3 regions of the Cytobacillus sp. Hm23 genome follow, and region 2 is predicted to be linked to each of the others. Evidence: riboswitches for the same ligand, from Rfam matches in the RefSeq annotation. Region 2 holds a riboswitch; each other region holds the start of a gene.
The links. Region 2 has a riboswitch for cobalamin ahead of ACSVDA_RS03750 (ribonucleoside-diphosphate reductase subunit alpha). Riboswitches for the same ligand answer to the same signal wherever they lie in the genome.
Positions count from the first base shown of each region.

Region 1 (10,958 bases), on a different contig from region 2:
GTAATTTGGGGACGAGTGATATTAATGTTTTCGGTACTGTAGAGTGCTCACCTACAGTTAATTGTGTTCGGTATACGCTCGTTAAATCTCTTTCGTTAAGTACTTTATTAGGCGCGTCCATCGCAACCATTTTTCCATTATTCAGCAAAAGAATTTTATCACAATAAAAACTTGCTAAGTTAAGATCGTGAAAAATTGCAATAACAGTTAATTCTGATGTCTTAGACCATTGTGATAAAGAATCTAGTAAACGAATTTGATACGATATATCTAGATGATTGGTTGGCTCATCTAACATGAGTATTTCAGGCTCTTGTGCTAATGCACGTGACAAAAACACTCTTTGACACTCTCCACCACTTAAAGATGCTAAGCTCATTTGCTCCATTCCCGTTAAACCAGTTAGTTGAATAGACTTTTTTACAACGTTCTCATCTTCATCAGTCCACTGAGGGAATATCCCTCTTTGGTGAGCATATCGACCTAATTTAACTGTTTCTTGAACTGAATAATTAAATGATGCTTCAATTGTTTGAGGTAAAACCGCAATGATTTTCGCTAGCTTTTTTTGCTCATATTTTGTTATCGACTGGCCTTTTATTTTTATGTCGCCTGTATTAGCATGTAACATTCCACAAATTAATTTTAATAATGTTGTTTTCCCACTGCCATTAGGCCCAACTACACCTAAAATTTCTCCTTTTTTAACAGTGAAGTTAATATCATCCAGCACTTTTTTTTGATTATAATGATAACTAACTTCCGTTACATTAATCATGACAATATCATCCTCTTCGATTCGATATAAAAATATAAGCAAACACAGGTGCACCAATTAAGGCAGTAATGACTCCTATTGGTAGCTCACGTGGAGTAATAATTGTTCTAGCGACTAAGTCAGCAATAACTAAAAATGCCCCCCCATTAAGCATTGATAATGGCAATAGACGAATATGGTTCGCACCCCATAAAAGCCTTGTAATGTGAGGGATAACTAAACCTACAAAACCGATTGTTCCTGACACAGCAACAGCTGCACCTGTTAATAATGAAGAAGCTGCCAAAATGGTCATTTTTCGTTTTGCCACATTAACCCCTAAAACTTTAGCTGACTCTTCACCAAATGAGAATGCATTTAACTCTCTTCCATTTACGAGTAGTAATACAGTGCCTACCATATAAAAAGGTAGAATAATCTTAATATAATCCCAACCCCTCATCGCTACACTACCTAATAACCAGTTAATGATTTGTCTTAATTCTTCACCAGTAAGTGCAATCATTAAAGAAATAATAGATCCTAAAAATGAGCTAAATATAATACCAGTTAAAATGATCGTTTCCACAGACATTGTTTTCTCAACCGCCCGGGCAAACACTAATACGAGTATGAGAGATAGAAAGGCAAAAGAAATACTAAATATCGGTAAAGTAAATTTCCCTATAAAAGGGATATGAATACCAAAAAAAAGCACAATTACTGCTCCAACTGATGCTCCAGAAGATACTCCGAGTGTATAAGGGTCTGCTAATGGGTTTTTTAACAACCCTTGAAATGCAGCCCCTGCAATCGCTAGAGAAGATCCAACTATAAAAGCTAGGATCACTCGGGGTAAGCGTATTGCCATAATAATATTAACTACTGCTGTATCAAGCGTCTCTATTGATCCTAAATGAAAAACACTATAAAAAAGAACGTTTAAAATAGTAGAAAAGGGAATCGATAACGTCCCTATCGAAACCCCTAACAAAATTGAAAATATTACAAAACATACAGTAATAATATATGGTAGAACACGGCTTTTATTGATAAATGTCAGGATAGACAGCTTTTGCAAGTTCTTCTACTCCTTCAATTAAACGTGGACCAGAGATTGTTACTAAATCCGAGTTAATATCGAATACGAGCTTATCCTTAACTGCTGGTACCTCTTGCCAAGCATCTCGATTTAATACTTGTTCTACTGCATTTTCAACATAATACCCATATGTAATAACAATAACATCTGGATTAAGTAATACCGCATCTTCCTCAGTAAATTGTGGCCAACCTTCTTGATCACCAGCAGCATTTATTGCTCCAATCGCTTCGAGCATTTCATGCATAAAAGTACCTTTTCCAGTTGTATATAATTGAGCATCTACCTCTATCCAAACTACCTTTTGATCAGCTTCTTTAATTTCTGCTGATTTCTCTTTAATAAGATTCAATTTTTCTGTCATATCACTTATGATCTTGTCTGCATTTTCTTCTGTTCCTGTAACAGTGCCAATCATTTTAATTGAGTCATATACTGCTTGAAATGATGTTGCATCGTTAACAACGACCACGTTTATACCAGCATCTCGTAGTTGTTGAAGACCTTCAGTAGAGCTATGCGCACTTGAGGCATGGGCAAGAACGACGTCTGGGTTTAATGAAATTATCTTTTCAACATTAAATTTTGCTCCTCCAACCCTTTCTATCTCGGCTACTTCTGGTGGATAATTAGCCCAATCACCAACACCAACCATTTTATCACCTAAACCTAACGCAAAAGCTATTTCTGTATTACTGGGAATTATCGACACAATTGCTTGTGGCTCTTCTTCTATTGTCACTTCATTACCTAATCCATCCGTAATTGTTACTGGAAAGCTAGACTCTGCTTTATCATCAACTTTAGTTTCCTGTTCTCCGTTTGTAGACTCTGATTTATCATCAACTTTAGTTTCCTGCTCTCCGTTTGTAGAGGCAGCATTATTATTAACCTCTGTTTGACCGCAACCTACTAATAAAATGAATGATAAAATAACGATAAAGACAGTGGGGAAGTACTTTTTAATGTTTAACATCTTTTTTTCTCCTTCTTTTTTAATATGGCTGTTTTCGCAATGATTGTTGTTTTTCGTATTAGGAAATAGGAAATACACATGTTCACAACTAGAGTTTCGTGGCATCTTTTCTTCTATACAACGATGAGAATGATTTTAATCCTCTGTTGGTAGGAAACAATAATGTTTAAGAAATAAGCCTAAATAGAAATAAGCCCATCCGAATTGGATGAGCTGTTAGACGGCATCATAAATGTATTGTTATTAATAAATACACTACTCGACCGTCTCAATACTCAATCCCCGAAGAATTGAAAACGTATATAGTGCTTGGCAGGTCTACTGACTTATGCTTCATCCTACTTTGATCCTTCCCATATGGCTAACAATATGTATAATATTATTATTCCATACAGTGGTAATATCATTTCGTCCACAAATACAGTTGCGGGGGCAGTTCTAGATTCACACTAGAATTCCCTTTTAAGTCTTTATGAGAATGTTTTAAAATTCTCTTTATTCTGTAGTATAAAAGAAAAGACACCTAGCACTATTTATTTTTTAGGCTGTATACGCATTTATTATTGTTATTCATGCAAAGACGTTAAGTATAAAGCTGATTGCTTAAAATCCACTTCTATCATTCTAATTTATTAACAATAGTAACACCATATACGAAATGAGCCTCTTTAAAATTTCTTTTTCATAATACCCGATTATTAATATATTGACAAGAATAATCTGACTGCTTGTCAAAAACTTAACATGACATAATTGCGCATTTATTATTGTGGAATAAAGAATGAAAATGTAGTTCCTTCATCTATTTTACTATGAACAAAGATGTTTCCATCGTGTGCCTCTATCAAATTCTTTGCAATGGCTAAGCCAAGACCAGTACCTGAACGTCCACGCGTTCGAGCTTTATCTGCTTTATAGAAGCGTTCAAAGACAAATGGTAAGTCCTCCTCAGGAATACCTGACCCAGAGTCTTTGACGTCAATTTTCAAACCATCTTTTATAGAATTTACTTGTACAACAACAGTTCCCTGCTCATCAGTATAACGTATTGCATTATCAATTAGATTTGTTAATACTTGTTCAATCCTATCAGGATCAAACATAATTGTGTTATGTACTACGTTAATATGCACATCCAATGTAATTAACTTATCCTGTGCCAATCCTTGAAATTTGCGAATTATTCTTTGAATGTAAGGCTGAATATCTATCTCTTCTAAATGCAAATTTAAATGACCAGCTTCCATTCTAGCTAAATCCAGCAGTTCATTCACTAGCCTACCCATACGTAAAGATTCATCATATATTACTTTTGCGATATCTTTCTTTTCTTGATCGCTACTAGCAATATCATCAATGATCGCTTCACTATATCCTTGTAACATAGAAATTGGTGTTCTTAATTCATGGGAAACATTCGCAATAAAATCTTCTCGTAGCTTGTCTAACCTTCGTTCTTCAGTCATATCTCGAAGTACTGCGACAGCTCCTCTGACAAATTTATTATCATATAACGGACTCATGACGATAACCCAATTCCTACCTTGTAAAGTGATTTCTATCGTCTGTTCTTTCTCAAAAGAAACAACTTGTTTAAACAATTCTCGAACTTCTGATGGTAGTTCTTCCGTAGGCTTCTCTAAATTACCTTGCTCATAATACCATGCTTGCAAAAATTGCTCAGAAGGTGGGTTTGAAACTAAGATCGAGCCATCTTTATTAAATGTAATTACACCATCAACCATACTGCTTAAAATACTAGATAACTGCTCTTTTTCTTGACTTAACGCGTTCATATTATATTTTAATTGTCGCTCCATTTGATTAAAAGCAGTCGCTAAATCACCAATTTCATCATTCGTTAAAATCGGTACTTTCGTATCAAACTTCCCCTTTGCCACTTCGAACGCTGCTTCTCTCATTTTAAGCAGTGGAGAAGTTATTCTAGTTGACAAGAAAAAAGCAAATATTGTCGTTAAAACAATTGCGACTCCCGCAGCTAAAAGTATTAGTTTAGTTGTTTGGTGCGATGTCTCTTCTACAGCCCTTAATGACTGATATATAATTACTGCGCCATTTTCTTCGTTAGAAACTTTTAAAGGTGCAGCAACTAAAAACAATTGGCTGTTTTTATCTACTGGAGCTGTGATTTCATGTAAGTATTTCTTTTCGCTTATTACTTCCCTGTTTGTAAACACCCTAGCTAGTTGTTTATCATTAAAGATCGATGATATTGGCAGGTTTTCTAGTACATTACTATCAGGTGAATACCAATAATTTTCTTTATCATATACAATAATGACTTTCGTCATCTCATCAATTAATTCCCATGAAATATTCCGTGCTAATTGTTTATCATCATATTCTTCCATAATCGAGGCTATTTTGGTCGCTGTTTTTGTTAGATCATTCTTTGCCTCATTGACATGATAATTTTCAAAAAACTGGAGTAAAAGGACGGTTAGAATTGATAATACGAATGAAACTAATAGCAAAATGGTAAACCATAATTTCCCTACTACACTTCGCCAAAGTTTCATTCATTGGTTACCTCAAATTTGTAACCCACACCCCAAACAGTTACGATCATTTTTGCTGCTTCTTCAGAAACACGATTTAGTTTTTCACGTAGACGTTTTACGTGTGTATCAACAGTACGTAAGTCACCAAAAAATTCATAGTGCCAAACTTCTTTTAATAATTGCTCTCTATCAAACACTTTATCAGGAGCCTTGGCTAGAAAATAAAGAAGCTCATACTCCTTAGGTGTCAGACTGACCTCTTTCCCATCCGCAGATACACGATGTGCATCATTATCAATAGATAAATGAGGGAATACAATTACATCTTTTGTAGTTGTTTCAGTTTGTAAATAAGAAGTCGGTGAAGATCTTCTTAACAATGCCTTGACTCTAAGTACAACCTCTCTCGGACTAAATGGTTTAACGATATAATCATCTGTCCCAACTTCAAACCCTTGTACACGATTCACTTCTTCACCTTTTGCAGTTAGCATAATTGTAGGTGTCGCCTTTTTCTCTCTAAGTTCTCTACATACTTCAATGCCATCCTTACCAGGCATCATTAAATCTAAAAGAATGAGGTCATAGTCATTTTCAAGAGCTTTAAGTAAACCATCATTACCGTTATCTGCTTCTTCAATTACGTAATCTTCACGCTCCAAATACATCCTTAATAGTCGTCGAATACGTTCTTCATCATCAACAACTAATATCTTAATTTCTCTTTCCATTTGTCTCGTCCTCCTCAGACAATGTTTATAGTTGAAATTGTTAACGTATAGGTTTATGCGTATGTGTCTTTATGATTATGCGTATGAATGTAACCCTGCAATGACTAAGTTAACAGCAACTAGATTAAACATAATAATGGCAAAACCAATTACCGCTAACCATGCTGATTTTTCACCGTGCCACCCTTTAGAAAGTCTTAAATGTAAAAAGGCTGCATAAAAGAGCCACGTAATAAGCGCCCATACCTCTTTTGGATCCCATCCCCAAAAACGATTCCATGCTATTTGCGCCCAAATCATCGCAAAGATTAGCCCGCCTAATGTGAAGATTGGAAACCCAATAGTTACTGCACGGTAACCTATCTCATCCACTAGATCTAAGTTAACATTTTTCACAATAGGCTGCAATGCAGCACCAATTCTTTTCCGGAGTATTAACCTCAATATGCCGTATATAATTAATCCTGTAATTAATGATAATAGTAATGTATTTAATTTTTGTGCATCGATTACGGCAGGCATACTTATTAATGGCTCAAAGCGTTCAGCTGTAAGAAGCTCCCCTTGATATGGTCCAACTAAAGCTGGAAGTTGATAAGTAACCTCAAGTGGCTGTTCACTTTTGTCAACATATGAGAATGTCGCTTCATAATCTAAAACCTTAAACCCACTAGTAATGGTAATAAAACCTATTGTACTTACTAAACTATACAATATTAATTCAAGCCAAAATGTACGTTTACTTTTCTTCGATTGATCTACTGATCTAACTAAATAAATTAACCCAGCAGCAAAGCTTACTGCAAGAATTGCTTGACCTGCTGATACAGTAATAACATGTATGTATAACCAGTCACTTTGTAACGCAGGAATTAAAGGAGAAATGTCAGTTGGAAACATACTAGCATATGCAATAACTAGCATAGCTATTGGTAGTGTAAACAAACCGAGTACACTAGCTTTATAAATAATATAGATAAAGATGAATGCACCGACTAACATCATTCCAAAAAACGTAGTAAATTCGAATAAGTTACTGACTGGCGCATGTCCAGCTACAATCCACCTCAAAATAAAATAACCAAGCTGTGACACAAACCCTAAGATCGTAATAATAATCCCAATTTGTGCCCAACGGTTTTTTTTATTATCGCTGCGTTTGTTGCCTATTGTCCCTCCAAAAAAAACTGTTGCAATTAAATATAATAAAAAAGCAATATATAGTAAATTACTACTTAATTCTGCCATATTAATCCCCCTTTGCCTGCTTCTTACGATCTTCTACTTGATCAACTGGCATCACGAGCTGAGTACCCTCGATAATTGATGTAATGTCCTTTTTCAAACTAAACCAATTTTTATTCGTATGTCCTGCAATATAAATCAAATCCCCTTCACGCTTAAACCAAATCCGACGATGATTCCAGTACATCCCTTGGATAACACCAATCATAAATATTGCTCCACCTATGGCTATAATAGCTAATGAAAAATCACGCCTTACAGTTAGCCCTGAGACATTTACCGTTTCAATTCCTGAAAAAGCCACCTTATATTTATTATCTCCATTAGGCTCAATATTTTGTCGTATTGCAACAAAGCTTCTTTCACCTTCTGGAGTATCAGGTGTATACATTTCAAATACAAAAGCAGGATTATTAGGAATTTTTAATTTTGTATCAGGTTCACCATTACTATTTAAATAGTAATCCGGAAAGTATTTCAATAACTTTACTTGATAACCTTCACCTAAATCATACTCTTCCTGGGGATTATGAAGGTCTATCGTTAATTCACCGAGGCTTACATCCTCATTTTCTTTTTCTACTAATTTAAAGGACATTTCACGAAATTCATTTAATTTAAAGTCTGCCTGGTATAACGCATAATGGTCATATTTTAGAGGTTCATTCACACGGATAGCAAAATCTTTGATTTTTTTGAGCTCCGGTTCCGCACCTGGAATAAAATCACCGACACGTTCATATAACGTAACATCAGTTTGATAGTTTTTTGCTAACACCCCATCGCCAATTTTCGCTAACGCATCTTCAAAAACATCTTTTTCAGAGTCTTTTTCATAGACATCTAACTTAAAGCCATGACTTTGTAAATAATATTTCCCATTCGTACCTGGGATTTCATTAGTCTCTCCATCACGCATCCATAATGACTTATCAATATAGACCCCTGGTACCGATCGAACGAGTACACCTATTAAAAAAATGATGAGTCCAACATGATTTACATATGGCCCCCACCGTGAGAACCTGCCCTTTTCAGCAAGAATATTACCATTTTCTTCACGGACATTATACCTTTTCTTTAATAGCTTCTCTCTCACTGTAGCTAACGAATTTTCACTACCTTTTAGTTGAGATTCACTATAAAGCCTTTGTCTTTTTAAAAAACTATGATGTCTTGAAATACCTTGTTTTTTTAATGCACGATATAATGGAATCACTCGATCTAAACTACAAATAACGAGAGAAATACCGATACTCCCTATTAAGATTAAATACCACCATGAGCCGTATAACTCATGAAAGCCTAATTCGTAATATAATTTTCCTGTCACCCCATACTGAGATTCATAGTATGCTGCTGGATCAGCCTTAGCTGTATTCGGTATATACATTAATTGCGGATAAATCGTTCCAAATGCTGAAGCTATTAAAGTAATAACTATTAACCAAACACCAACTTTTACAGAAGAAAAGAAATTCCATATTTTATCAATTACCGTTTTGTTATATGTTTGTGAACGCCTTGCGCTACCATCATAGCGCATATCAACTTGCTTTTGCTCTTCATTATTAACATTATCAATCTGCCTTCCACAGGACTCACATAAAACCGTTCCATGCGGATTTACGTGTCCACATTCACACTTAACGTTTTCCATTTCTCTAACTCCCTATGGCATGATGCTTTCCATGTATTGTTTAACATCACTTTCACTCATGGTTTTGTTTACAATATCAACAACTTTTCCATCTTTGTCTATTAAAAAAGTTGTTGGCAAATTCCCAACGTCATATGCATTCATCACTTGGCTGTCTTCATCAATTACAACTGGAAATGTTAATCCGTGTTTGTCGACGAATTTCTTCACGCTAAATTCAGACTCATCAATATCAACTGCAATGATTTCTACGCCTTTATCTTTAAAATATTGATATTGATTATTCATGTAGGGCATTTCAAGTTCACATGGTTTACACCATGTCCCCCAAAAATTCAAAAATACCCCTTGGCCTTTGTAATCGGACAATCGATGTGTGTTGCCTTCCAAATCTGTTAACACAAAGTCTGGCGCTTGATCTCCCTTTGCAACCGCTTCCTTTGTCATAAATATATTTGAGTATAGGGCATATCCGAGGGCCGCCAACAATACAACTAAAATGACGGTTCGCATAATTAACCGTTGCTGTTTTTTCATGATCCCAATCCCCCTCCTAGGGACGATATAAAATCCCCCTGCATCCTGCTCATTCACTTACCTAGTATAATCCACTCCACATTATATCACTAAATAAGTTTTTCACAGTGTTTACATTTTGAATGTTGTGTGACAGATTCATAAACTTAATAAATATTTTTTTTATTACCAGTCTTCGCTACCGAGCGTAGCTGTTTCACCTCATGAGGAGAAAGCTCACGTGCATCCCCCGTATTTAACCCTTTCAAGTCTAAAAAGGCATATTTTTCACGTTTTAACTTCATTACATCATGACCGATCGCCATTAGCATTCTCCGAACTTGTCTATTTCGACCTTCCCTAATAATAATTTGGACGATTGAAGTATTTTTCTTCTTATCAATTGACTTAACTTTCACTTTTGCCGGTAAAGTTACTCCGTCATCTAGACGAATCCCCTTCTCAAGCTTTTTCACATTTTCACGAGTAGGAATACCCTTTATTTTTGCAACATACTCTTTCTCGATCTCGTATTTAGGATGCATTAATATATTTGCAAAGTCACCATCATTTGTTAGCAACAATAACCCTGATGTATCATAATCCAAGCGTCCAATAGGATATATACGTTGTTTTAGATGAGGAAAAAAGTCTGTGACAACTTTTCTTTGTTTTTCATCTGACACACTGGAAATAACACCTCTTGGTTTATATAGTAAATAATAAACAGGTTCTTCACGCTCAATCGGAATCCCATTCACTTCAACTTTATCATGTGAGCTAACTTTCGTTCCAAGCTCCTTAACTGTGCTATTATTTACACTTACTTTTCCATCTAAAATTAATCGCTCTGCTTTTCGCCTAGAAGCAACTCCTGCTTGTGCAATTACTTTTTGTAGTCGTTCCATATTAAAATTCACCTCGATAACATCTTACTTGTTTGAACATCTTTTCACAAGTTTTCAGAATAAAAAAAATAAGGCGCTACTCTATTGAGATGCGCCTTAATTAGCAAAAATGATTGTTACAACGATGATTGCCGCGATGATGCCACATAAATCAGCAAGCAGACCAACCTTTAATGCATCACCCATTTTCTTAATTCCTACTGCTCCAAAATATACTGTGAGCACGTAAAGAGTTGTATCGGTACTCCCTTGTAACGTCGAAGCTAATCTTCCAATAAAAGAGTCTGGTCCATACGTGCCAATTAAGTCTGTGGTCATCCCTAATGCTGCAGTTCCAGAAATCGGCCTCATTATTGCGAGGGGAATAATTTCAGCTGGTACACCTATCCCTTCTAATAATGGCCTCATCATCCCTATAAAATAATCCAACGCTCCTGATGCCCGAAAAATCGATATTGATACAAGCATCCCTACTAAAAATGGAATGATTGAAAATGCAATTTTGATCCCTTCCTTACCACCTTCAACAAAAACTTCATAC
Region 1 covers NZ_JBPXRQ010000054.1:6,586-17,543, reverse strand. The annotation lists gene ACSVDA_RS22255 (adenosylcobinamide amidohydrolase) at 1-820, opposite strand, end outside; gene ACSVDA_RS22250 (FecCD family ABC transporter permease) at 786-1,838, opposite strand; gene ACSVDA_RS22245 (ABC transporter substrate-binding protein) at 1,804-2,826, opposite strand; cobalamin riboswitch at 3,130-3,377, opposite strand; gene ACSVDA_RS22240 (ATP-binding protein) at 3,600-5,375, opposite strand; gene ACSVDA_RS22235 (response regulator) at 5,372-6,088, opposite strand; gene ccsB (c-type cytochrome biogenesis protein CcsB) at 6,164-7,336, opposite strand; gene resB (cytochrome c biogenesis protein ResB) at 7,338-8,993, opposite strand; gene resA (thiol-disulfide oxidoreductase ResA) at 9,006-9,530, opposite strand; gene ACSVDA_RS22215 (pseudouridine synthase) at 9,677-10,417, opposite strand; gene ACSVDA_RS22210 (spore maturation protein) at 10,514-10,958, opposite strand, start outside.
Region 1: another riboswitch for cobalamin. It lies ahead of ACSVDA_RS22245 (ABC transporter substrate-binding protein); the one in region 2 lies ahead of ACSVDA_RS03750 (ribonucleoside-diphosphate reductase subunit alpha).

Region 2 (10,958 bases):
ATCTGATCCATAAAATGCAGGATAGGGTGTTTTTTCCTTCGCCAATTCCATGCTAGCTTGAATCGTTTCGTACGCAATTTGTTCATACAGTTCATCACAATAAGCGACAGCTTCTTCACTTTCCCACGCTATACCTTTTAATGCTAATAAATGGTGCCACCCAAATGTACCTAACCCAATCCCTCTATATTTTTCATTTGTTATTTCTGCTTGTAATACAGGAATTGCGTTTAAATCTATTACATTATCAAGCATACGAACTTGTATTTTTATTAATCGGTTAAGGACATCATCCTGAACTGCTTTAGCTAATGAGATTGATGATAGATTACAAACGACAAAATCCCCAGGCTCTTTCACAGTAATGATTTGTCCATCATCTACCTTTTGTTCAACAACAACTGTAGGACTCATATTTTGCATAATTTCTGTACACAAATTACTACAATATATCATTCCTTTATGTCTGTTTGGGTTTGCTCTATTTGCTGTATCTCGGTAGAACATATATGGTGTTCCTGTTTCTAACTGTGAAATCATAATAGCCTTGAAAATATCTATCGCCGTTACAGCTTCTTTTGAAAGTCTAGGATTGTTGACACATTCCCAATATTTATCTCGGAAAGACCCTTTGCCAAGCTCCTCATCAAAATAATCCTCTAATGAAAAACCCATTGTTTTTCTTACTTCGTGTGGGTCAAAAAGATACCATTCACCTCGTTTTTCAACAACCTCCATAAATACATCAGGTATACACACTCCGGTAAATAGATCATGTGTACGTAGCCTTTCATCTCCGTTGTTTAATCTCGTATCAAGAAACGACAATATATCCTTATGCCATACATCTAAATAAACTGAAATCGCTCCTTGCCTTTGACCAAGCTGGTCAACAGAGACCGCCGTATTATTTAACTGCTTCATCCAAGGTATAACCCCTGATGAAACACCTTTAAAACCCTTTATGTCACTACCTCTCGCTCTAATTTTTCCTAAATAAACACCTATCCCTCCACCATTTTTAGATAAATTCGCGATATCTGTATTTGAATCATATATTCCTTGCAAGCTATCATCAACTGTATCTATAAAACAACTTGATAACTGACCATAGCTTTTTCCAGCGTTAGCAAGTGTTGGTGTTGCAACCGTCATATACAAATTAGAAAGTGCCCAATACGATTCCTTAATAAGTGCTAATCTATTTTCCTTATTTTCGTTACTCATCAATGTCATTGCAATGATGAGAAATCGCTCTTGTGGTAGCTCAAATACTTCTCCTTGATGAGACTTCGCCAAATAGCGATCCGATAATGTTAATAAACCGATATATGTAAAATGTTGATCCCGCTCTGGTACGATAATGTCTGCTAATAAATCAATTTCTTCTCTTGAATATTGTGCCAGTAATTTCGGACTATAAATTCCCATCTCTGTCAGCTTTAATAGCAATTGATAAAAGGAACCATATTGGCAACCTGACTGCTTACCTCTATTTTTAGCCGCTTTTTGATAAAGCGAATCAAGGTATATATTTGCAGCAAAGAATGTCCAATCAGGCTCTAACGCTGTAATTCTTTCCAATGCTGATAATATTAACACGTTAGTTAGTTGGTCATTATGCCATTCATCTTTATTCTCAAATGCTAGCATCAATTTCTCTCGATATTCATCAAATGATAAATGAGGAAATCTATCAGCTATTTTTTGAACATAATCTAAAACCATTTCAGACGTACCATCAGCCAGCTGCTGATACTCAACTAATACCTTTTGCATTCTTTCCATCCCCTTTTAATAAAAATGCGTATGAATCTCGCTTGCCACCTACATGCAATGAAAACATTTCACAAGCTAGTTATATTGTGTGGTGATTCAATAGGTTAGAAGGCAGAGCTAGACCCTGTTCATCCTAAAATATAAAAAAGCTCATCCTTAGTAAGATGAGCGAACAGAACGATGGATATGTAAAAGAGAGAATTATCACCCTTTTAAGAAAAATCATTCAAAAAAAATGTTTGAATGATTTTTCTTCTCCTCGTCCTATTCTCCCAACTCCCGAAGAAAATAGCACTTCATAAAAAAGGCAGGTCTCCTGACTTGTGCTTCGCTTTACTTTAAGCCCTTCCCATGAAATCGTACTTCACAGTGGTTTCGCTTATTTCATCAGCACTTACAGTTGCGGGTACAGTTTTGGATTTTCACCAAATTCCCTATAAAGAGATGTTCCATATTTTCCGAACACCTATGTCGATTTTCCGACACCTTTTTTACTAGATAACAAAATATTGTATTATCAACTTAATTATACTACTAAATATTGAATTTCCATTTAAATTATAATAGGTTTTGACATTTCTTGCAATAAAAAATATATTGAACTACACGCCACTTAACATTTTTATGCGTTGTTTACCCTTTCTAAAAACTTTCCGTCAAATAGCTCTTAAACTGTCTTTTTTTCATTATTAATGGTGCGAATTCAATAAAAATAAAAAAGAGATTGATAATAGCCTTCAAGACCCCCCATTGTTTGTTTAATAAGCAAACTCAGAAGACTTTTTAATTAAATTGCCATCTCCATCATAAAAAGAAAACAACAATTTACACCCATTTCTGTGTTATCACCCATATTAAACAAGAACAAATTATTTTCTACTGAAGACTTTCTTGTAATCCTTTCTGATGGCAAATTGTTCGTCTTAGGTAAATCATAACTAACTCTTATTTCTTTTACATTTTTAGACATATTCACTATTCCATACAGATATTTCTCCCCAGTGTCTGAGTGTGTAAAGAAATAGTCTGTAAGAAATCCAGTAAGGTTAGCATCAGATAAACCAATTGATATTGAGTTTTCCTTGTTGATTTTGAAATGTCCTAATTGTTTTTTGTAAGTGTTTATGACAACGGATTCTCCTCCATCATTTTCGGTTTGAAGTGGGGGTCTTCTGACCGAAAAATGATAAAGCACAAAAAAAGGAAAAAGGCACGTTTCTTAAAGAAACGCGCATTCGGATTATAAGATCAGCGATTCATTTTTCTAGTTGACCCATTTTGGAAAAAGTAATATCTTTTAGGACGAGGTTTATATTAAATGTTTTATTTTAGGAGCAAAATTCTTCATCATGATGAAATAGAGTATTGAAGTTGCTTAAATTATGTTTAGAATACATCTCCAAATTGTTCAAACAATTTAATCTACCAAAAACCTATCACCTTTACTTGAAGGTTGAGATATCAAGATAAACTCAACTTCATTATTTGACTTGTTACACATTTGGTGAGGTAGCAAAGGAGGAACTTCAACTCCTTCTTGAGGATTTAAGGTTATCTCTTTACCATTTACTATAATGGTTGCTATTCCTGATAAGACAAAGAAAAATTGGTGTGCTTCTTTATGATAATGATTTGATTCAGACGTATTAGCTGGCATACGTTCATGAATAACACTTAAATTTTGATTTTTCACTAAGTGCCACCCGTCACTGTTATCCCCCCATATGTAATGTTCAGCATTGCTTTTGCTTATTTTCATTTCAATACCCCCATCAATAGTTTTTTTAAAACTACCTCACCAGTTGTTTAAAGAACTTTCGTTGCTATCGAATTTAATTAACTTACCAACTTTATATTCCTTTTCAATTCTTTCTCCTTCTTCTGTGTCTAAATAAAGTTTAAAAATTATGGAATTAAAAGCCTTTTTTATTTCTTCTTCATTCAACCCTTTTGAGTAAAAAACAAATTCACACCCATAATTTGCAAAGTGCTCACTATCCTTATTTCGACTATATCCTTTACCAAACCAATATCTATCTTGAAGGTTATCTATTTTGTTTGTGGTTTCCTTCCATATCCAACGCTCGGGGAATTCAAATTTTCGTGTAGTTGTTGTAGAGTGTTCGACTACAAAGTCAAATGTGAATTTACGAAAATCATTTTTTGTAGGATTGTCTAAACCATTTGTTCCTATGTTGGATTATTATGTATCTTCTATTTGTAATGATAGTTGAAGCTAGCAAAATACATAATAGTTTTTTATAATAATCTGCTATATGGCGCCATAGTATGAAGAGACTAATTTGGAAAGTTAATGTCCAATAAGTGATCTAAGAATTCCTCCACAATATGGCCATAAAAATAGAGGCTAACCTTTATTCCAGATTATCGTCAATTTGATAAGAACTTCCATTTTTTATTAAACTAATAAGTGTTAGTAGAAAAAGATATTTGTTATTAGAAAACTAAAACCTAATTCCACCATTCTTTTTACCTACATAAAAGAAAAGTGTTAATCCCACTAAAAATAAACAAAACGATAGTCCATCTAAACCAGCCCCTTTAATGAAGCTGTTAATTAATTCTACTAACAACCAACTATTAAACACTATTCAAGACATCAATATTCCTGACCATAAGTTATTTTTCATCATAATTACCCATCTACTAAACTGTCATAATGTTTAAGGGCTCACCTTCATATTTCCTTCCTAATTTTATCATAACTGGCAAACTTGTAGTTTTATAACATGCCACAAAATTAAAAATCTACTCGTACCTGCATTTCACATTTACTCCATATCGTGTAAGTTAATAGTAGATAACAAGTAGTGGAAATATAAAAACCATAAAAAAATAACACACTCTGAGTTATAAAAAACTTGTTGTTATATGATATTATAGATGAGGTATATTAAGATAGAGAGGGGTAGTAGTACATCTATGGAAAATAAAAAATACTTCTTATATCTGCTATATGTTTTAATCTTTTCTTCCTCAATAGTTTGGAGTGCTCACATAGTCTCTAATTCTACTCAAAAAGATACAGAAAAAGAAGAGTATGATGATTTATTGACTCAGTCTGAATTACTTGAATATCTACATATTTCTGAAGATGAACTAAATGAAATTATTAATGAAGACGATGGTTTAAAAGTTCAGTTATCTAGTTATGATACCTATCGATTTCTACCTTATCTTGAAATTGGTGATAAAAGAATGTACCTTATGAATGAAATAAACGAATGGTTGAAATATAAAAATGATCATGGCGTTTACCAACAGTAGAATCTCTACTGTTGGACTTTTGTAGTACTCACACTTCTATATACAAGCACCATGTTGTGGTAGATAAGCACAACAAATGGGAGTACCTAATAATAGTCACCGTGTTGCGGATTCAGATCCACTTACCATATTTATGGCCTACTACTGTAATAAAAAACTAAGATATCTTTTTTATGTAAAATAATCTACTGTTATGGTTTCGGGTCGATTGCTCTTAGATTGAATTTCTTTTTCAGGGAAGCTTCATTCGTGAAAGTCACTGTTAACTGAATACTATCTCCTTAATATCAATAAAGTTTTCTCGAATATCGAGATGTTATTGATTTCAATGTTATTAAGGTCGATAGTTTGGTCTAAATCATAATTTCTATCTTCTTCGTCTTCTCCAAATCAACAAGTATATCACTCGCAATAATCCCCTTAGTTAAGGTATCTTTTTAAAAAATCACATAACGTAAGGAAACTCTCTTTTTCTTCTTTATTACTTTTATTATAGTAAGGGTCTTGGTTGTTAGCATTAAACGACATACCAACACCTAAATCAGTAAAAACCTCGTATATATTCTTGGTTGAAAAATATTTCTTTACTGGATTCCTTATTTCATCATTTAAAAAACCTTCTCATCCAAATTGTCGTTACTGTAAGGTAGTGTGAAATTACAACCAAGATAATTAACTATACTCATTAGCTACAAAAACCCATTTATGTATTCTATCTATTTTTATTCATATTACCTCATCAATTAGACTTTCAAATAACAACGGCATATACAATTTTACCATCACTGTTTATCATTTGTCTTGGACTCTATTCTAGTGTTATTTCTCTAGTTTGAATATTTAATCAGAAAGAATTGATAGAATTTTGTCAGGACTAACATATCGATGACTAAATGTATAGAATTGAAAGAAAGTTAGGTAACATAACACATACTTGACGTTTACACCACGTATGTACCTTGAATAATTACTATCTTTTATACATAGTATTTTGTAACAAAGTTTAGTAATTGCCAAAGGAGGGATTTGGTTGTATAAAATAAAAGATCTTTTAACCTATGAAGATTTTTTTATGAAGAAAATATTTAGTGATAAAGAACACTACTGGGAAGTATTACAAATATTACCTAATTTTATTCAGACAATATTTTCAAATCAAAATCCTACTATAAATGGAGAGGTAGAAGATGAGAATTCTGTGAATAATAAAAATATATTTATTGGTAAAAATAGTTTTATAGAACGAGGTGCTTACGTTAAGGGACCCGCTATAATCGGAGAAAATGTTAAGATTTATCACGGGGCATATGTTAGAGATAACGTAATCATTGGTGATAACTGTATAATTGGTAGTTGCTCAGAAATCAAGCATTCAATAATACTAAATGGATCTAGTGCTCCTCATTATAATTTTGTGGGTAACTCTATACTCGGTAAAAATGTCAATCTTGGCGGTGGGGTACATTTATCAAATTTTAAAAATGTTCCTTTTGGAGGGAAAATAAAAGTAACGACGATAGATAATAAAACTATTCCAACTAATTTAAATTACCTAGGTTCAATTGTAGGTGATGATTCGAAAATTGGAGTTAATTGTGTGCTAAATCCTGGTTCAGTTATCGGTAAAAATGTTATTACTTATCCCAACCTAACAATACGAGGTTATATAGAAAATAATTCACTTGTCAAAAACATAAATCAAATCGAGATTAAAAGACTGCTCTAATTTTCGCTAGAGAGTTAATTATATATGGTAACCTGAGAGAAATCTTATGAATACACTTATCCAATCATATTTTCTATTATCCCATTTCTTTGCAATATGTCGATTATATACAATGCCCTATGTTTATAAGTATGATTTTTTTCCACCATGTCTTTACCTTGTTTCCTTATAATATCTCTTTCTTCAGTTTTTAATAAATAATGCTTTACTAATTCTACTGTTTCTTCTGCTGAAGAGGATGTAATTAAGTGATATCCTGGTGTAAATAAGTGTCTTATCTCTTGCGTATCAGATGTTATAAAAAACCCTTTTGAACCTAATATTTCAAAAGTTCTTTGTGTAAGTTGTTTTTGCTGGTTTTGAAGGCCTATGATGATATGAGAACTACTATATACTTTTGGGGTCTCTAAATAATGGAGATAACCATGAATCCAATCATCAGGAATTTTCACATCAAGTATATCTAGCATGTTTTTCCAACCTACTCCCCAAAAATCAACTCGTATATTTGCTTTTATTAACGGTTCAATTAATATTTTAGTAGATTTGTAACGGTAAAGATTAGTTTTTTTTCTAAGACGATGTGGGTATGCATTAGCAACTACTGCTATGGACTTTGCATATTTAGGTTCAGGTTTAGTATTAAAATGTGTGTCTGGATGATATCCAAAATCTAAACGAGCTGAAGGTATACCTAACTTTTTGTAGATTTTCACAAAAGAAGGACAAATAGTAAAAATAAAATCAATTTTACTATTTTGAATTAATGGTAATGTAAAAGTTTTTGTATGTGCGGGATCTTCAGTAGCCCAATAAACATGAGGGATATTTGTTTTTTCAAGATATTCCTTTAACCAGTTTTGTTTTTCTTTTCTATGCTCTCTTGTCCATCCCATTGAAAATATGAGATGAGGATTATAAATAGCTATCGTATTAAAAAGTTCGGATTTTGATGCTATTTCACATACCTTGACTTCATGACCTAAGTCTTTAAAGCCTCTAGGCAGTCCGTGAATCCACATCGGATGTTTTTCTAAAAATAAAATACGCATTTTAAACACACTCTCCGTATAATTAAAATCAGGATTTATTATTATTCAAAGAAAACCTCTCCGTTAAAGGCACTTCTTTGTGACATATAAGAAGATATCTTTTATTGTTGATTTTAATAAGGTTTCATTTTATTGGTCGCCCCTGCGCTGTAGTTTATATCGTGACACAAACACCTTGGACTAACATGTAAAAATGAAAGGATTTACATACTGGGAAATTTTCAATAGCTAATGTAACATACACTTATTTTACTTTTCCTTATCTTTTTTGAAAGTAGTGACATTTATGCACCGACAAGTACTATCAAGCATATTATTTAAATCTGTATTTGCATCTGTAATCGATAATCTATACCTATGACTGCCTATTGGTGGAGTATCACAAACTGTGTTATTTGGGGTTAACGTAAAAACACTATCCAGCCTTTCTTCAAACACATTATACATACATATTGTTGTAGCATCCCCACCTGTAATACGTTCTACTACATAATTTACATCAATCTGCCCTAGAGTCATAATGTCCGCTTGTAAGTCTACCATCGAATCAATCTTTAAGATACAATCCTTTTCTTTAACTAGTATCGAATCAGTCGTTAATTCTATAGGCACAAACGGAGTTTGAGGGTTACCGTCTGATAATGTAAAAGTATCAAATTCACAATTACATATAATTCCCTTATTTAGATCTCCTTTACATTTACACTTTGACATAATTACCATATCCTTTCAGCAATATAGTGAGATTTCACACTTCTTTTATTTATATTCATACACATACCCTTTTGCAAAGGACATTAGCCAAGGTATTGATGAAAAATGTGTTTGACGTTAAATGCTTAGTTTAAAATGTAACACCTCCTCCAATCGGTCATAAAATAGTGAGAAAAGCTTTAGAATTGTTTACCTTCTATTAATATAAAAAAAGAGGTGAATAACATTAGCAAGCCAGAAATTAGTCTATGTATGATTGTAAAAAATGAAGAAGAAGTATTAGATAGATGTTTATCTTCCATAGTTGATTTAATAGATGAGATTATTATTGTTGATACTGGGTCAACCGATAGAACGAAGGAAATAGCAATGAAATACACTGATAAAGTTTATGACTTTGTATGGGTGGACGATTTCTCAAAGGCTAGGAATTACTCTTTCTCAAAAGCTACAAAAGATTATATTATGTGGCTTGATGCCGATCATATTGTGCCAACAGAAAGTCAACATAAAATTGCTGAATTGAAAAAAAACCTAGGTGAGCTTAACCCTGATTCTGTCATGATGGTAAACCAATGTAGCTCAAATGACAACCTAGTAACAACCTATCGTAATCGTATATTGAAAAGGCAATGTAATTTCAAATGGCATGGATATGTTCATGAAGTAATTGAGGTTTCCGGTAAAGTATTAAAAACAGATATTACTATAAAGCATAAAAGAGAGCGAAAGAAATCAAATCGAAATATTATAATATACGAGAAAGCTATAGCCAAAGGGGTAACGTTTTCTCCGAGGGATATTTTACATTATGCTAATGAATGCTTAGATCATAAATATTATGATCAAGCAATTTACTTGTATAAAAACATTCTTGCTATAGAAAATCAGGATAAAGAACTTAAGTCTTTTGCTATATGGAAGATTGCCGACACTTATATTAACCTTAAAGATTATGATAATGCAATTGAGTATTGCTTAGCCTCCTTTAAGGTTGATTCCCCAAGAGCTGAAATATGTTGCAGATTGGCAAAATGCTTTCAGTTAAAAAAAGAAATTCACCAAGCGATCAGTTGGTATAAAATAGCAACAACTTTCGAAATACCTCAATTAGAAGATAGTGGATTCCCCATTTTTCAACAATCATGTTACACATGGATTCCCCACCTAAAATTATGCGCTTGTTATATTTATTTAGAAGATTATTCAAAAGCTAAGTTGCATAACGAATTAGCAAAAAAATATGTTCCTAATAGTTTTGCTGTAAAAGAATACAATCGATTCTTACATGAAAAGCATGATGAATTTACAGAAAATTAAACGTCAACTCACCTTCGATCCGCTATCATTTCGGGGTTAATTGACATTTATCTAATGTGTGCATTTTCCTTTAACTAAATCGGTATCGGAAGTTCTGTCATAGGCAGAAGGCGTGAATCTTCGATTGCTGCAGTCCGATGTCCTATACCGGCTAGGTAGTCTTGATTACTTGAAAAAGCAAGAAACGACTGCACGCTGTTCTGGCGAATTATCATGACAAGATCCCATCTTTCGTCTTCTGGACCGATAAGAAACTCTCCACTATCGCCAAGAAACATGACTTCTCCCCCGCTTTCACGGAGAAATGGGAGGGTGTGCTCGATATAGCGGTTGAAAGCTTCGGCACCACTAATTGGGAGCTCTGATTCTAGCTCAGGATTGGCTGTGTAATCGGCAACATCACGAAAACGCAGCAGGTTCAGCATGATGATGCTACCCTCATAACCTTGTTGCATGAACCTCATGCCAGCACGTTGCGATGGTTCGATGTATCGAATGGTTTTAGTGTTCTTTGCACTCATTTTCTTCACTCCTTGACGTAATTTAAGTCAATAATAACAAAAGACATAAAATATGTCGATACTTTTGACGTATTTTATGTCTTTTGTTTTATTCCCAAACAAGAATATTAAATGAGTGCTCTATCCATTAGCTCGATAAGCTTTATTCCACAATATGGCCCTAAAATGAAGAAAAGCACTAATCCTTGTTACAGATCAGCGCCAGATTGTTTACCTTATATAAACTAGGATTGTTCTACTAAAGTGTTCTTTCATCTACATTCCTTATAGCATGGATATTCTTTAATTGTTTCTTTACAACTTGAGTAAGTTGAACTTCAGCTTCATAAAATCCATATTGAGCGATACTTTTCATACACTTTCCCATCACTTCTTCAAGTAGGTGATTTGCATGTTCTACATTACCATCTATATAAGCAAGTATCGCCTCACTTCTTTTATAGCTAATAGGCTCTATTATTTTAGACATTTGCAAATGTAAGCTTTTAATGAATTGATAATCAGGCTCTGGTTTTAGCAAAGAATCAATTTGTTGAATATGAGTAATAAACTGTAAGT
Region 2 covers NZ_JBPXRQ010000004.1:39,317-50,274, forward strand. The annotation lists gene ACSVDA_RS03750 (ribonucleoside-diphosphate reductase subunit alpha) at 1-1,779, opposite strand, end outside; cobalamin riboswitch at 2,069-2,281, opposite strand; gene ACSVDA_RS03755 (hypothetical protein) at 2,567-2,974, opposite strand; gene ACSVDA_RS03760 (cupin domain-containing protein) at 3,197-3,538, opposite strand; gene ACSVDA_RS03765 (hypothetical protein) at 3,575-3,724, opposite strand; gene ACSVDA_RS03770 (Clp protease ClpB) at 4,723-5,067, shown strand; gene ACSVDA_RS03775 (DapH/DapD/GlmU-related protein) at 6,098-6,793, shown strand; gene ACSVDA_RS03780 (CgeB family protein) at 6,850-7,845, opposite strand; gene ACSVDA_RS03785 (hypothetical protein) at 8,095-8,559, opposite strand; gene ACSVDA_RS03790 (tetratricopeptide repeat-containing glycosyltransferase family 2 protein) at 8,812-9,879, shown strand; gene ACSVDA_RS03795 (DUF1330 domain-containing protein) at 9,954-10,400, opposite strand; gene ACSVDA_RS03800 (site-2 protease family protein) at 10,639-10,958, opposite strand, start outside.

Region 3 (10,958 bases), on a different contig from region 2:
AGTGAAATAAAGCAACAAAGATAACAAAAGGCTGTTTTAGTATACTTTGCTGTTATATCAATATTTTTAAGAAGAAAAGATGCACCGAAGCTTGAGTTGTTCTCATGTATATTTATTAATAGGAAAAACAATCGAAAACAGCCTAACAAAAAGTGCCTATTAAATTCGCATTCCTTGCTAAATGCAAATTGTTATTACTTAGCAGATATGCAGTAACTTAATCGCATACAGCTTCAAAACTTTTTTAACTATATTAAGGTGCTTCCGCATTTTGTGTATGGTGTCTCAACGATATTGATCTTATTTCTTTCGTGAAATACATATATAAACTTATGCTTAACAGTGTTGATCCTCCGACTAATGGTAGCCAATAAGGTGAGATGATGTTTAGTAGTGTTCCTGACAGTATCATAGCGATCGGTACAACGGTCTTAACAATAGTTAAGCCAGTACTTATAACTCTCCCTCTTAACTGGTCAGGAACCGTTTGTTGAATAAACGTCATGATAGGGATATCGACAAATGATGAAGAAATCCCAAAGCCTATATTTAATACACAGTAAAATATTGTGTAAAAAATAGGGTGATAAGTTTGGTTAAAGAGCAATGGTCCACTAATGAGGATTGTTAAACTGGAGATGATCATAGTCATAAGTATTAAAAACTTATGATAATGTAACTTTGAAATAAATTTTCCAATGAAAATAGATCCAATTAGCATACCAATTGGAAATGCCGCTTCAATGATTCCGAATGCAGTAGAATGAAGTTTTAAAACATTTGTAATAATAAACGGAACTGGAATGGTTGATGATAAAGTAATAAAAAAGTTAACAAGTATTGACAGAACGATAATGCCTCGTAATTTTTTTTGAGAAATAATATAGGAAAAACCTTCCTTTAACTCTATGAAAAAGTGGTCTTTTTCTTTGTTAGGAGAATTTTTTTCGTTGAATCGGAAATTAATAAAGCACTCACTTATACTTGAAATGATAAAGGAGATAGCATTTATTAATATAAAGGTTTTTATATTAACAAAAGCAAATACCATTCCTCCTATAATTGGTCCTAAAGTAAAAGAAATTGAAAAAATCATTCTTGTGATCGCGTTGATCTTCATTAAGTTATTTTCATGAACAATATTCGGTTTAGATGATTCAATGCTCACACTAGCAAATGTACTGAAAACATTTAAAATAAATGTAATTGCATAAATCCAATATAAATGGAGCTCATGGAGACTAATTACATATAAAACAAGAAGCACCACGCCACTTAATACATCACTAAAAACTAGTATGAATTTACGGTTCAGACGGTCTGTAATAACTCCAGCTACAGGTCCTAAAATAATGGTCGGTATAATAGATAATATTAAGTTTGTTGCAAATGAAAGCCCCGAACCTGTTACTGTCAAAACATATAAACTGATAGCAAATGAGTAAACGAAAGATCCAAATAACGAGACAATGCTTCCAAATGAAAGTAAGATCAAATTTTTTACATCAGATTTTGGATCAAACACTTGACTTAATTTATTCCTCAATATTTCCCCCTCCTTTATAGTAATCTTAATTCATCGGGAAAGGGCAATAGCAAGGTAGGATTTACGTTTTTTTTACGATGAAATTTACAAAAGGTCGGGTTAACCCAACCTTTTTCCATAATAAAGATAAGTATACATCTTCTCGCCATCTAGTAATTGCAATTCATACTTTCCAGGGGATTGATCAACTGGAATAGAGACCATATCGTCGACAAGGTCATAGCGTAAAGTTTTTAATTTTTCTTTGATGTTATTAAGTTGAAAGTTTTGTCTATAAGACGGTTTGATTTCATTTTTTATATGATAGTTTTCATACGTCAAATATGCACCGATTAAATTACTTTCTTCTTTTAAATAAAGCTGTACTTCCTCTATTAAAAAGTTTTCATGTTGAAAGCTATGCTCTGAACTGCCTGTATCAATTAAAAAATCGACTGCTTCTTTTTTTAATGGAATATGTAGGAAATCAGAACAAATAAATAAGATATTTTTCTGTTCTTCATAAGTTTCTAAAATACTTTTTAATACGTAATGTCGTTGGTAATCATGATCAACCGCAATATAGAGGCAATCTTTAGGCAAGGAGTTATATATATGCCTTAATGAGAAACCAATTCCGGTACCAAGATGGAGCAATATTTTATGCGTTAATTGTTCAAAATTAACCCTTTTATAAAACCAGTCAACAGCCTGATATAGGTGATCTAAATATTTTTCATCTGTTTCCTTAATGTAATCTGATATAAAATAGTTGAATTCATTCATCATATGACTTGGACTTTTAACGTGGTAAGCATGATGAATGGTTTGTGGGGTGAAGAGAATTCCGTCTTTAATAAAGTGTTGATGCTCACAGTTACATTGAAGAACACCATGTAAGATTTGATTGTTAACGATGTCTCCATTTTTAATGCTTAAAGCAGCGCTGCATTTTTTACATTCTAAAAGTGGGAGCACTGATAAGCTCATACCCATTTTAAGCTGTTTAGGTTTATTCGTTGTATTTAAATGGGTAAGTTCATTTTGCAAATTTTGTCTCGTTTCTTCGTATTCGACTATTTTATGTTCTATCGTATGTAGCTTTTCTACAAAAATCTCTTTGTAAAATTCGTTATTTTCTAGTGCGGATAATTTACCAAGTCTTTTATATTGAAAGATTGTTTTTATTTCACTTAACGAAAAGCCGAGGTTTTTTAAGTAAATAATATCCTTTACATCTCTGTGACACTGTTCATCAAATTGATACTGTCCGGATGTTTTCTCAGGTGTTATTAAGCCAAGGTCTATGTAGTGTCTAGTTGTATTTATGCTTATTTTATTTTCTTTAGAAAATTGTCCTATTTTCATAGTTAGTCACCTTAACTTTGTTTTATTAGAAATCAAATTAATATTTATTATATTATACACGTACTATTAGGAATTTCCTTTCACAAATATACATGATATGAAAAAAGCTAGACTCATAATTTAATTTAGAATATACTGAATTATAACAACTGAATGATGAAATAAACAGGTGTTGTGCATAAGTAAAAGCTGTGTACAACTTAAAAGGGAAGTTCGGTGTAAAGCCGACGCGGTTCCCGCCACTGTAAGTCTGAGCAACCTGCATATGTGTCACTGTTTCGTAAAGAAATGGGAAGGCGCAGGAAGTGTTGAAGATAAGTCAGGAGACCTGCCTGTTTAAGTAACACGATTGTAACCTACGGGAATATAGGGAGGTGTTGTTAAGAATTAGTATGTAAACATATAGTTAATACTGACTTTTTCTGAGCACTCGATCCTTTATGGTTTGAGTGCTCTTTTTATTTTACATAAAGGCTCTTTCGGAATCTTCTAATTTTGTGTAGTAACCACGAGCAATATTCGTGTGTATCAATATATTTGGAATCAGCCTTTATAAACATGGGGGAGAGCTTTCACTGATGAAAAGAAAACATGCTTGGCTATTCGTAACAATTATTATTGGTTTGACTAGTTATTTTTGGCTGAATTCATTTCGGCCAGTATATGCGATGCACATAATGGAGGGCTTTCTGCCGGTTGGGTGGGCTATTTTTTGGTGGGTTTTAACGATTCCATTTTTGGCTGTTGGGATGTACTCCATCCGAAAAAAAGTGAAAGAAAACCCCGAGGTGAAGACGATGCTTGGGCTATCAGGGGCGTTTGCATTTGTGTTGTCAGCATTAAAAATCCCTTCTGTAACTGGAAGTAGTTCACATCCGACTGGTGTTGGGCTAGGTACTGTACTTTTTGGTCCAACAGTCATGAGTGTATTAGGGACGATTGTATTAATGTTTCAATCATTATTGCTAGCTCATGGCGGTATCACAACACTCGGTGCAAATGCATTTTCAATGGCTGTTGTAGGACCAATGGTTACATATTTTGTATTTAAAGCAGGTTTGAGAGTGAATTTCTCTTTTGCAGTCTCAGTTTTTTTAGCAGCCATGTTAGGAGATCTAAGTACTTATACTGTGACAGCTTTTCAGTTGGCTCTGGCATTTCCGACTGAGGTTGGAGGAGTTGTAGCATCTTTTATCAAATTTGGTGGGATTTTCTCTTTCACACAAATTCCTTTAGCAGTGAGTGAGGGACTATTAACAGTAGTAGTTATGAACTTGCTTGCAAAATACAATGTTCGAGAATTACAGCTATTAAATGTTCCAGTTAGTATGAGTTCAAAAAAAGCTTAGAACAACAAGGTAGTATTTTGAGCAAAAAGAGAAGTAACTCAATTAGTTATGCTACAGCTATTTTTCCAGTTTTTAGGATTCTGATCGTATATGATTTTTTTCACTTACATTTGAGTATCTGATGTGTATGAAATAATTTTCTTAGTTTTTAGCGAAGAAAAGATGCCCTGAACTAGTTATATTCTTGTTTAGCTTTTATTACGAAAAGTAACAATTAATGCGAAAACAGCTATTTGAAACAAGGAGGTATGTTAATTAATGAAAAATCTGATTTTAATAGTGTTGGTCATCTTGTTGGCTATTGTTCCTTTAGTACTACAGCAGGATGCTGAATTTGGTGGGGCAGATGGACAAGCTGAAGAAGCGATTGGTGAAATAGCACCTAATTATGAGCCTTGGTTCAACGTATTATGGGAGCCACCAAGCGGTGAGATAGAAAGCTTGCTATTTTCCTTACAAGCGGCCATAGGTGCAATTATAATCGGCTATGTTATCGGCTATGGTAGAGCAAGAAAAAAATTCTCCACTGAATCTTCTAGTGAGGTGAAGCATGCTTCGGATTGACCAGCTTGCTTATTTGAATCAGCTAAGACATGTTCACCCTATTGAGAAAGCAGTTTTCACATTTTTATTTTTGTTTTTCTGTCTTATTACAAAAAGTGAAGTCATTGCTGTTATAACTTTGTTAATCATGAGCATGGCAATAGTTTTTGGTGCGAAAATCTCAGTACGTGATTATATAAAGCTACTTTTATTACCATCATTTTTTTTGCTTTCAAGTATTATACCTATTCTTATTTCGGTTGCACCGTATGACTACAAAGTAATTAATTCTTTATGGTCAATGACTTTTGGTACGTGGCAGTTGTATATATCTACACATAATATATCAATCGTCACAAGCTTATTTTTTACCGTTTTATCAACTGTAAGTTGCATGTATTTCTTAATATTATCTACGCCGCTTCATGATATTTTATGGCTTCTACAGAAAATGAAACTGCCAACACTATTTATTGAACTCGTTGCATTCACATATAGATTTATTTTTGTACTCTTAGATAAAGCTCAAGAAGTCTATATCGCACAAGCTTCTAGACTTGGCTATCAACATTACCGTCTATCAATTTATTCTTTAGGTCAGCTAGTAGTAGGAGTGTTTGTAAAGTCTATGAAGTACGCAAAAGAACTACAAATAGCTGTAGATACACGTGGTGGACAAGATGGTAATTATGAAATTGAAAGCAGCTATAAATATCATCCACTGAACTGGGGGATCGTAGCGATATCAATGCTGACGCTTACATTCGTAGCATCAGCTATGTAAAAGGAGTTCTGTTTAATGAGTACACCAATTATAGAGCTTGAAAACATTACATACCAATATCCTGATGGGACTGATGCTATAAACAATATTTCTCTATCTATTGAACAAGGAAAGAAAATTGCTTTGTTAGGAAATAACGGGGCTGGAAAGTCAACATTGTTTTTACATTTCAATGGGATTTTACAACCGACGAGTGGTTCCATCTGTTTTCAAGGTGAAACGTTACGGTACAAGCGCAAAGAGATAAAGAGATTACGTCAACAGGTAGGGATTGTATATCAGGATTCTGACTCTCAATTATTCTCATCTAGTGTTTATCAAGATATAAAATATGGACCTAAAAATATGGGGCTTTCTGAGAGCGAAGTGGAGCTAGCTGTGGACAAGGCAATGATGTTAACAGAGACGACTGCATTAAAAGAAAAGCCACCTCATTTTTTAAGCATTGGTCAAAAAAAACGAGTGGCCATTGCGGGAATAGTCGCCATGGAGCCGAAACTCATGGTATTAGATGAACCGACAGCAGGACTAGATCCATACTATGCTAAGAAAATTATGAATGTATTACATGATATTCAAACAGAGAACAAAACAATGATTGTGTCTACACATGATGTGAATTTAGCTTATGAATGGGCTGATGAGATCATTGTAATGAATGAAGGGAGCATCATAGCTCAAGACAAACCTAATCAAGTATTTCGAGACGATGCGATTTTACAAAAAAGTCACTTAGAGAAACCGTGGATCATTGATGTCTTCGAACAGTTAAGAGTGAAAGATCGATTTAATTCATGTACCATTCCAAAAACAAAAAATGAAATAATGAAGCTTTTAGCAGAAATATAGAACTTTATATCTTTATTGAAGGGGGAGGATGAAATTGACGACATGGAATTTACAAGGGACGAAACACCACGTGTTGATATGTAATGGTTCAAGCTGCATGAGAAAAGGTGGTGAAGAAGCTACAGTAGCTATTCGTGAAGAAATTGAAAGACTAGGTCTCGATTCAACTGTACATACGACAAGAACGAGGTGTAATGGTAGATGTAAGGATGCGTGTGTAGCAATCGTCTATCCAGAGGGTACGTGGTACGAGAAAGTTACACCAGAACTAGGTCGCCAGATTGTTTCCGAACACCTTTCACAAGGACAGCCCCTTACACATGCGATGAGCTATACAACAACAAATACGGGGATGCAGTTACAAGGTGATCGTCCACTTGGGATTTCGAAAGAAAAAGCAGTGGTAAAAAAGTAAATGAATAAGGAGGGGTTAGCTTGAAGGGAAAATTACTCATTGTCGGTTTCGGGCCAGGTAGTGAAGGCCATATTACTAACAGGGCCAAGGAAGCCATCGCTGAAAGTGATTGTATTATTGGTTATAAAACATATGTAGATCTCATTTCAGATCTTATAACAGATCAAGAAATAGTAAGCACAGGCATGTCAGAAGAAGTAAGTCGTGCACAAGCAGCGGTTAAGTTAGCGGAAGAAGGAAAATATGTAGCTGTGATTTCAAGCGGAGATGCTGGAGTATATGGCATGGCTGGCTTAGTATACGAGGTGTTAATTGAAAAAGGGTGGTCAGAACTTGAGGGAGTTAAGGTAGAGGTTGTTCCAGGGATTTCTGCAATTAATTCATGCGCTTCATTGTTAGGTGCTCCTGTTATGCATGATGCTTGTACGATTAGCTTAAGTGATCATTTGACTCCTTGGGAGCTTATCGAAAGAAGAATTGAAGCAGCCGGTCAGGCTGATTTCGTCATCGCCCTCTACAATCCAAAGAGTGGGAAGCGAACGAGACAAATTGTTGAAGCGCAACAAATTCTATTAAAATATCGTTCTCCAGACACACCAGTTGGTTTAGTAAAAAGTGCATATAGAGATCGACAGCATGTCGTTATGACGACCTTACAGGATATGCTTGATCACGATATTGGTATGTTAACAACTGTGATTATTGGGAATTCCACTACGTTTATGTATGATAACAAAATGATTACGCCAAGAGGTTATCAAAGAAAATACACATTGCAAACACAAGAGCAGAGATTGAAACCACATGAACGACTAAAAAGAGAGAACGAGCCTTGGGCATTGCACGGAGGTAAGGAAGAGTCTCCTTCAGCTTTAGATATGGCAAATAAGGCAATTGCTATGGTTGATCAAGACAAAGGGGTAACGAATGAGAGGTCAACATATGTAGGAACAAATATTGAGTCAATTTTTGAAGTAGCTGTCAGTCCAGGTGTCGTTAACAAAAAGTTTACGCCGCAGCAAATGCTTGTTCTTGCAGATGTTGTTGGTGATAAAGGAACGATGGAGTATACAATTAATCACCAGATTTTACTTCATATTCCTACTTCAAGCCCTGAAACAGTCACAAATAAACTAACGGATGTTGGCTTTTTACTTGCACCGGTTGGTGATGTAGCGACTATGAAGGCATGTGATTTTTGTGATGGAGAGAAATTTGACTCCATACCGCAGGCTGAGGAAATACAAGCATTAATAGGTGGTTTAGATGTTCCAAAGGAGCTTCATATCGGTTTTAACGGCTGTGCGATGGCTTGCTATGGTGCAGTGAATGATGATATTGGCATCGTATTTCGTAAAGGCAAATTCGACCTCTTTCTCGGGGCGAAAACCGTTGGTAGAACTGCTCATGCTGGACAGCTAGTCGCAGAAGGGATTGAACCTGAAAGTCTGGTTCCATTAATACAAAATATCGTAGGAGAGTATAAGGAGAAGGGGCATCCGAACGAGCGCTTTCATAAATATTATAAACGTGTAAAGGAAATACAGGGTTACCAGTATAAAGATGTGTCACCAAATCTATCAATTGAACCGGTACCGTGTGCTGATTAAAAGGAGGATTATCAATGAAGGCAGTGTTATTTGTTGGTCATGGAAGTAGAGATCCAGAAGGAAATGAACAAGTATTAAAGTTTATAGAAAATATGAAACCTAGTATAGATGATAGTTTATTAGTAGAAGCGTGTTTTTTAGAGTTTGAGTTACCAAATATACTTCAAGGGCTGGAAGCTTGTGTGAACAAAGGGGCGTCGCAAATTGTTGTCATTCCAATAATGCTACTTCCTGCGGGCCATTCAAAGATTCATATTCCTGCAGCAATTGATGAGGCAAAAGAGAAGTATCCTCATATTGATTTTTCATACGGTAGGCCGATAGGTGTTCATGATTTAGCACTAGACATCTGTACTAATAGACTAGTAGAGGCTGGAGAGAAGATAGATGATCCTAAAGAGCATACAGCAGTAATTTTGTTAGGTCGAGGAGGAAGCGACCCTGATGCGAATAGTGATTTATATAAAATTACAAGACTGCTATGGGAGCGCCTCAAATATAAGATTGTTGAACCTGCTTTTATGGGCGTCACTGATCCTCTTATTCGTGAGAGTATTGAGCGATGTATGAAGCTAGGAGCCAAAAGAGTAGTTGTTGTACCATACTTTTTATTTACAGGTATATTAATTAAACGTCTTGAGCGGTTGATGGCAGATTTTCAAACAGAATTCCCATCAGTAGAATTTGTGTTAGCAGAATATTTTGGGTTTCATCCAAAACTCGAATTGATTTTGCATGACCGCATAGCTGAGGCGCTAAAAGATGAAGTTAAGATGAATTGTGATACGTGTCTGTATCGTTTAGAGGCGATGGAACATATTGATCATCACCATCATCACGATCATGACCACGGTCATCACCACCATCATCATGATGTGAAGACGGAGCATGTTAAATGATTCTATGTTTAGCAGGTACAAGTGACGCGAGAGAACTTGCGATAACTTTGAAGAATGGGGGATACTCCCTGCTTACAACGGTCGTCACAGATAGTGCAGCGATAGAGCTAAGAAAAGCTGGACTTCCTATAAAGGTCGGGAGATTAAATGTAGAAGAGATGGTAGAAGTTATTCAACTACAAAATATTGAAACGATTGTGGATGCTAGTCATCCCTTTGCGGAGGAAGCATCTAGGAACGCTATACAAGCAGCTAGAGCTGCACATATTCCGTATATAAGGTATGAGAGGCAGCAAGAGCATGTTAAGCGCGAAAAAGTCATCACAGTCGAGAGCTATGAACAAGCAGCTGAGGTTGCTGCTAGCAAGGGTGGCGTGATTATGCTCACGACGGGGAGTAAAACATTACAAGTTTTTTCTCAAAAGCTATTAAATTTACCAAACACTCGCTTGATTGCTAGAATGCTACCGCGCAAAGATAATATGGAAAAGTGTGAGCAGCTTGGTATTCCTCAGAAGAATATTGTCGCCATTCAAGGTCCGTTCACGAAAGAGTTTGATATAGCGCTTTACAAACAATACGGTGTTACATTGATGATTACGAAAGAGAGTGGAAAGGTTGGGTCTGTTGATGAAAAGCTAGCTGCAGCTGCTGAGCTAGACATAGAAACAATCGTGATCAAACGACCAAGCATTGAGTACGGCCTTACTTTTTCATCTTTTGATGAAGTATTAAGGCAACTAAAAGAAATGGAAGTGCAGAACATATAAGGAGGACGATTTAATGGATTTTCGCACTGAATTTAAACCGGAAACTGTTCAGCCACAGCAAATCGAAGGAAGAAGCTTTGAAATGATCGATGAGGAGGTAGGGGAGCACCCGTTTTCCGAAGAGCAATACCCTATCGTTCAACGTGTCATTCATGCTTCGGCTGACTTTGAACTAGGGAAAAGTCTTGTGTTTCATAAAGATGCTATTGGAGCAGGTATTCAAGCCATTCTGAGCGGTAAGAAAATTGTTGCTGATGTACAAATGGTACAAGTGGGTATTAGCAAGCCGCGCGTGGAAAAATATGGCTGCGATATTAACGTATATATATCAGATGCTGACGTGATGGAAGAAGCGAAAAGGCTTAACACAACACGGGCAATTATTTCTATGCGCAAAGCAATTAAAGAAGCTGACGGAGGCATTTATGCCATTGGAAATGCGCCAACAGCGCTATTAGAGCTTATTCGCCTAATAAAAGAAGGCGAGGCGAAACCAGGGTTAATTATCGGTTTACCAGTAGGTTTTGTTTCAGCTGCTGAATCAAAGGAGGAGCTGGCTAAGTTGGATGTTCCATTTATTACGAACATAGGTCGGAAAGGTGGAAGTACCGTAACAGTTGCAGCATTAAACGCAATTTCAATTCTTGCTGATAGAGGATAAGTATGAAAGACCAGAAACAGTCTACGGAAAAAAAATTACGACAAGGTTATACGACTGGATCGTGTGCTACAGCAGCTACGAAAGCAGCACTCACAGCATTAATTACGAAGGAAGAGCAAACTGATGCAACGATTTATCTTCCGGTCGGAAAGTTTGTTACCTTCCAAATGGAGCATTGTGATTTT
Region 3 covers NZ_JBPXRQ010000060.1:8,871-19,828, reverse strand. The annotation lists gene ACSVDA_RS23050 (MFS transporter) at 254-1,546, opposite strand; gene ACSVDA_RS23045 (MerR family transcriptional regulator) at 1,646-2,893, opposite strand; cobalamin riboswitch at 3,044-3,243, shown strand; gene ACSVDA_RS23040 (energy-coupling factor ABC transporter permease) at 3,472-4,242, shown strand; gene ACSVDA_RS23035 (energy-coupling factor ABC transporter substrate-binding protein) at 4,501-4,806, shown strand; gene cbiQ (cobalt ECF transporter T component CbiQ) at 4,793-5,569, shown strand; gene ACSVDA_RS23025 (energy-coupling factor ABC transporter ATP-binding protein) at 5,585-6,418, shown strand; gene ACSVDA_RS23020 ((2Fe-2S) ferredoxin domain-containing protein) at 6,453-6,833, shown strand; gene cobJ (precorrin-3B C(17)-methyltransferase) at 6,854-8,443, shown strand; gene ACSVDA_RS23010 (sirohydrochlorin chelatase) at 8,458-9,342, shown strand; gene cobK (precorrin-6A reductase) at 9,339-10,112, shown strand; gene ACSVDA_RS23000 (precorrin-8X methylmutase) at 10,126-10,773, shown strand; gene ACSVDA_RS22995 (cobalt-precorrin-5B (C(1))-methyltransferase) at 10,776-10,958, shown strand, end outside.
Region 3: another riboswitch for cobalamin. It lies ahead of ACSVDA_RS23040 (energy-coupling factor ABC transporter permease); the one in region 2 lies ahead of ACSVDA_RS03750 (ribonucleoside-diphosphate reductase subunit alpha).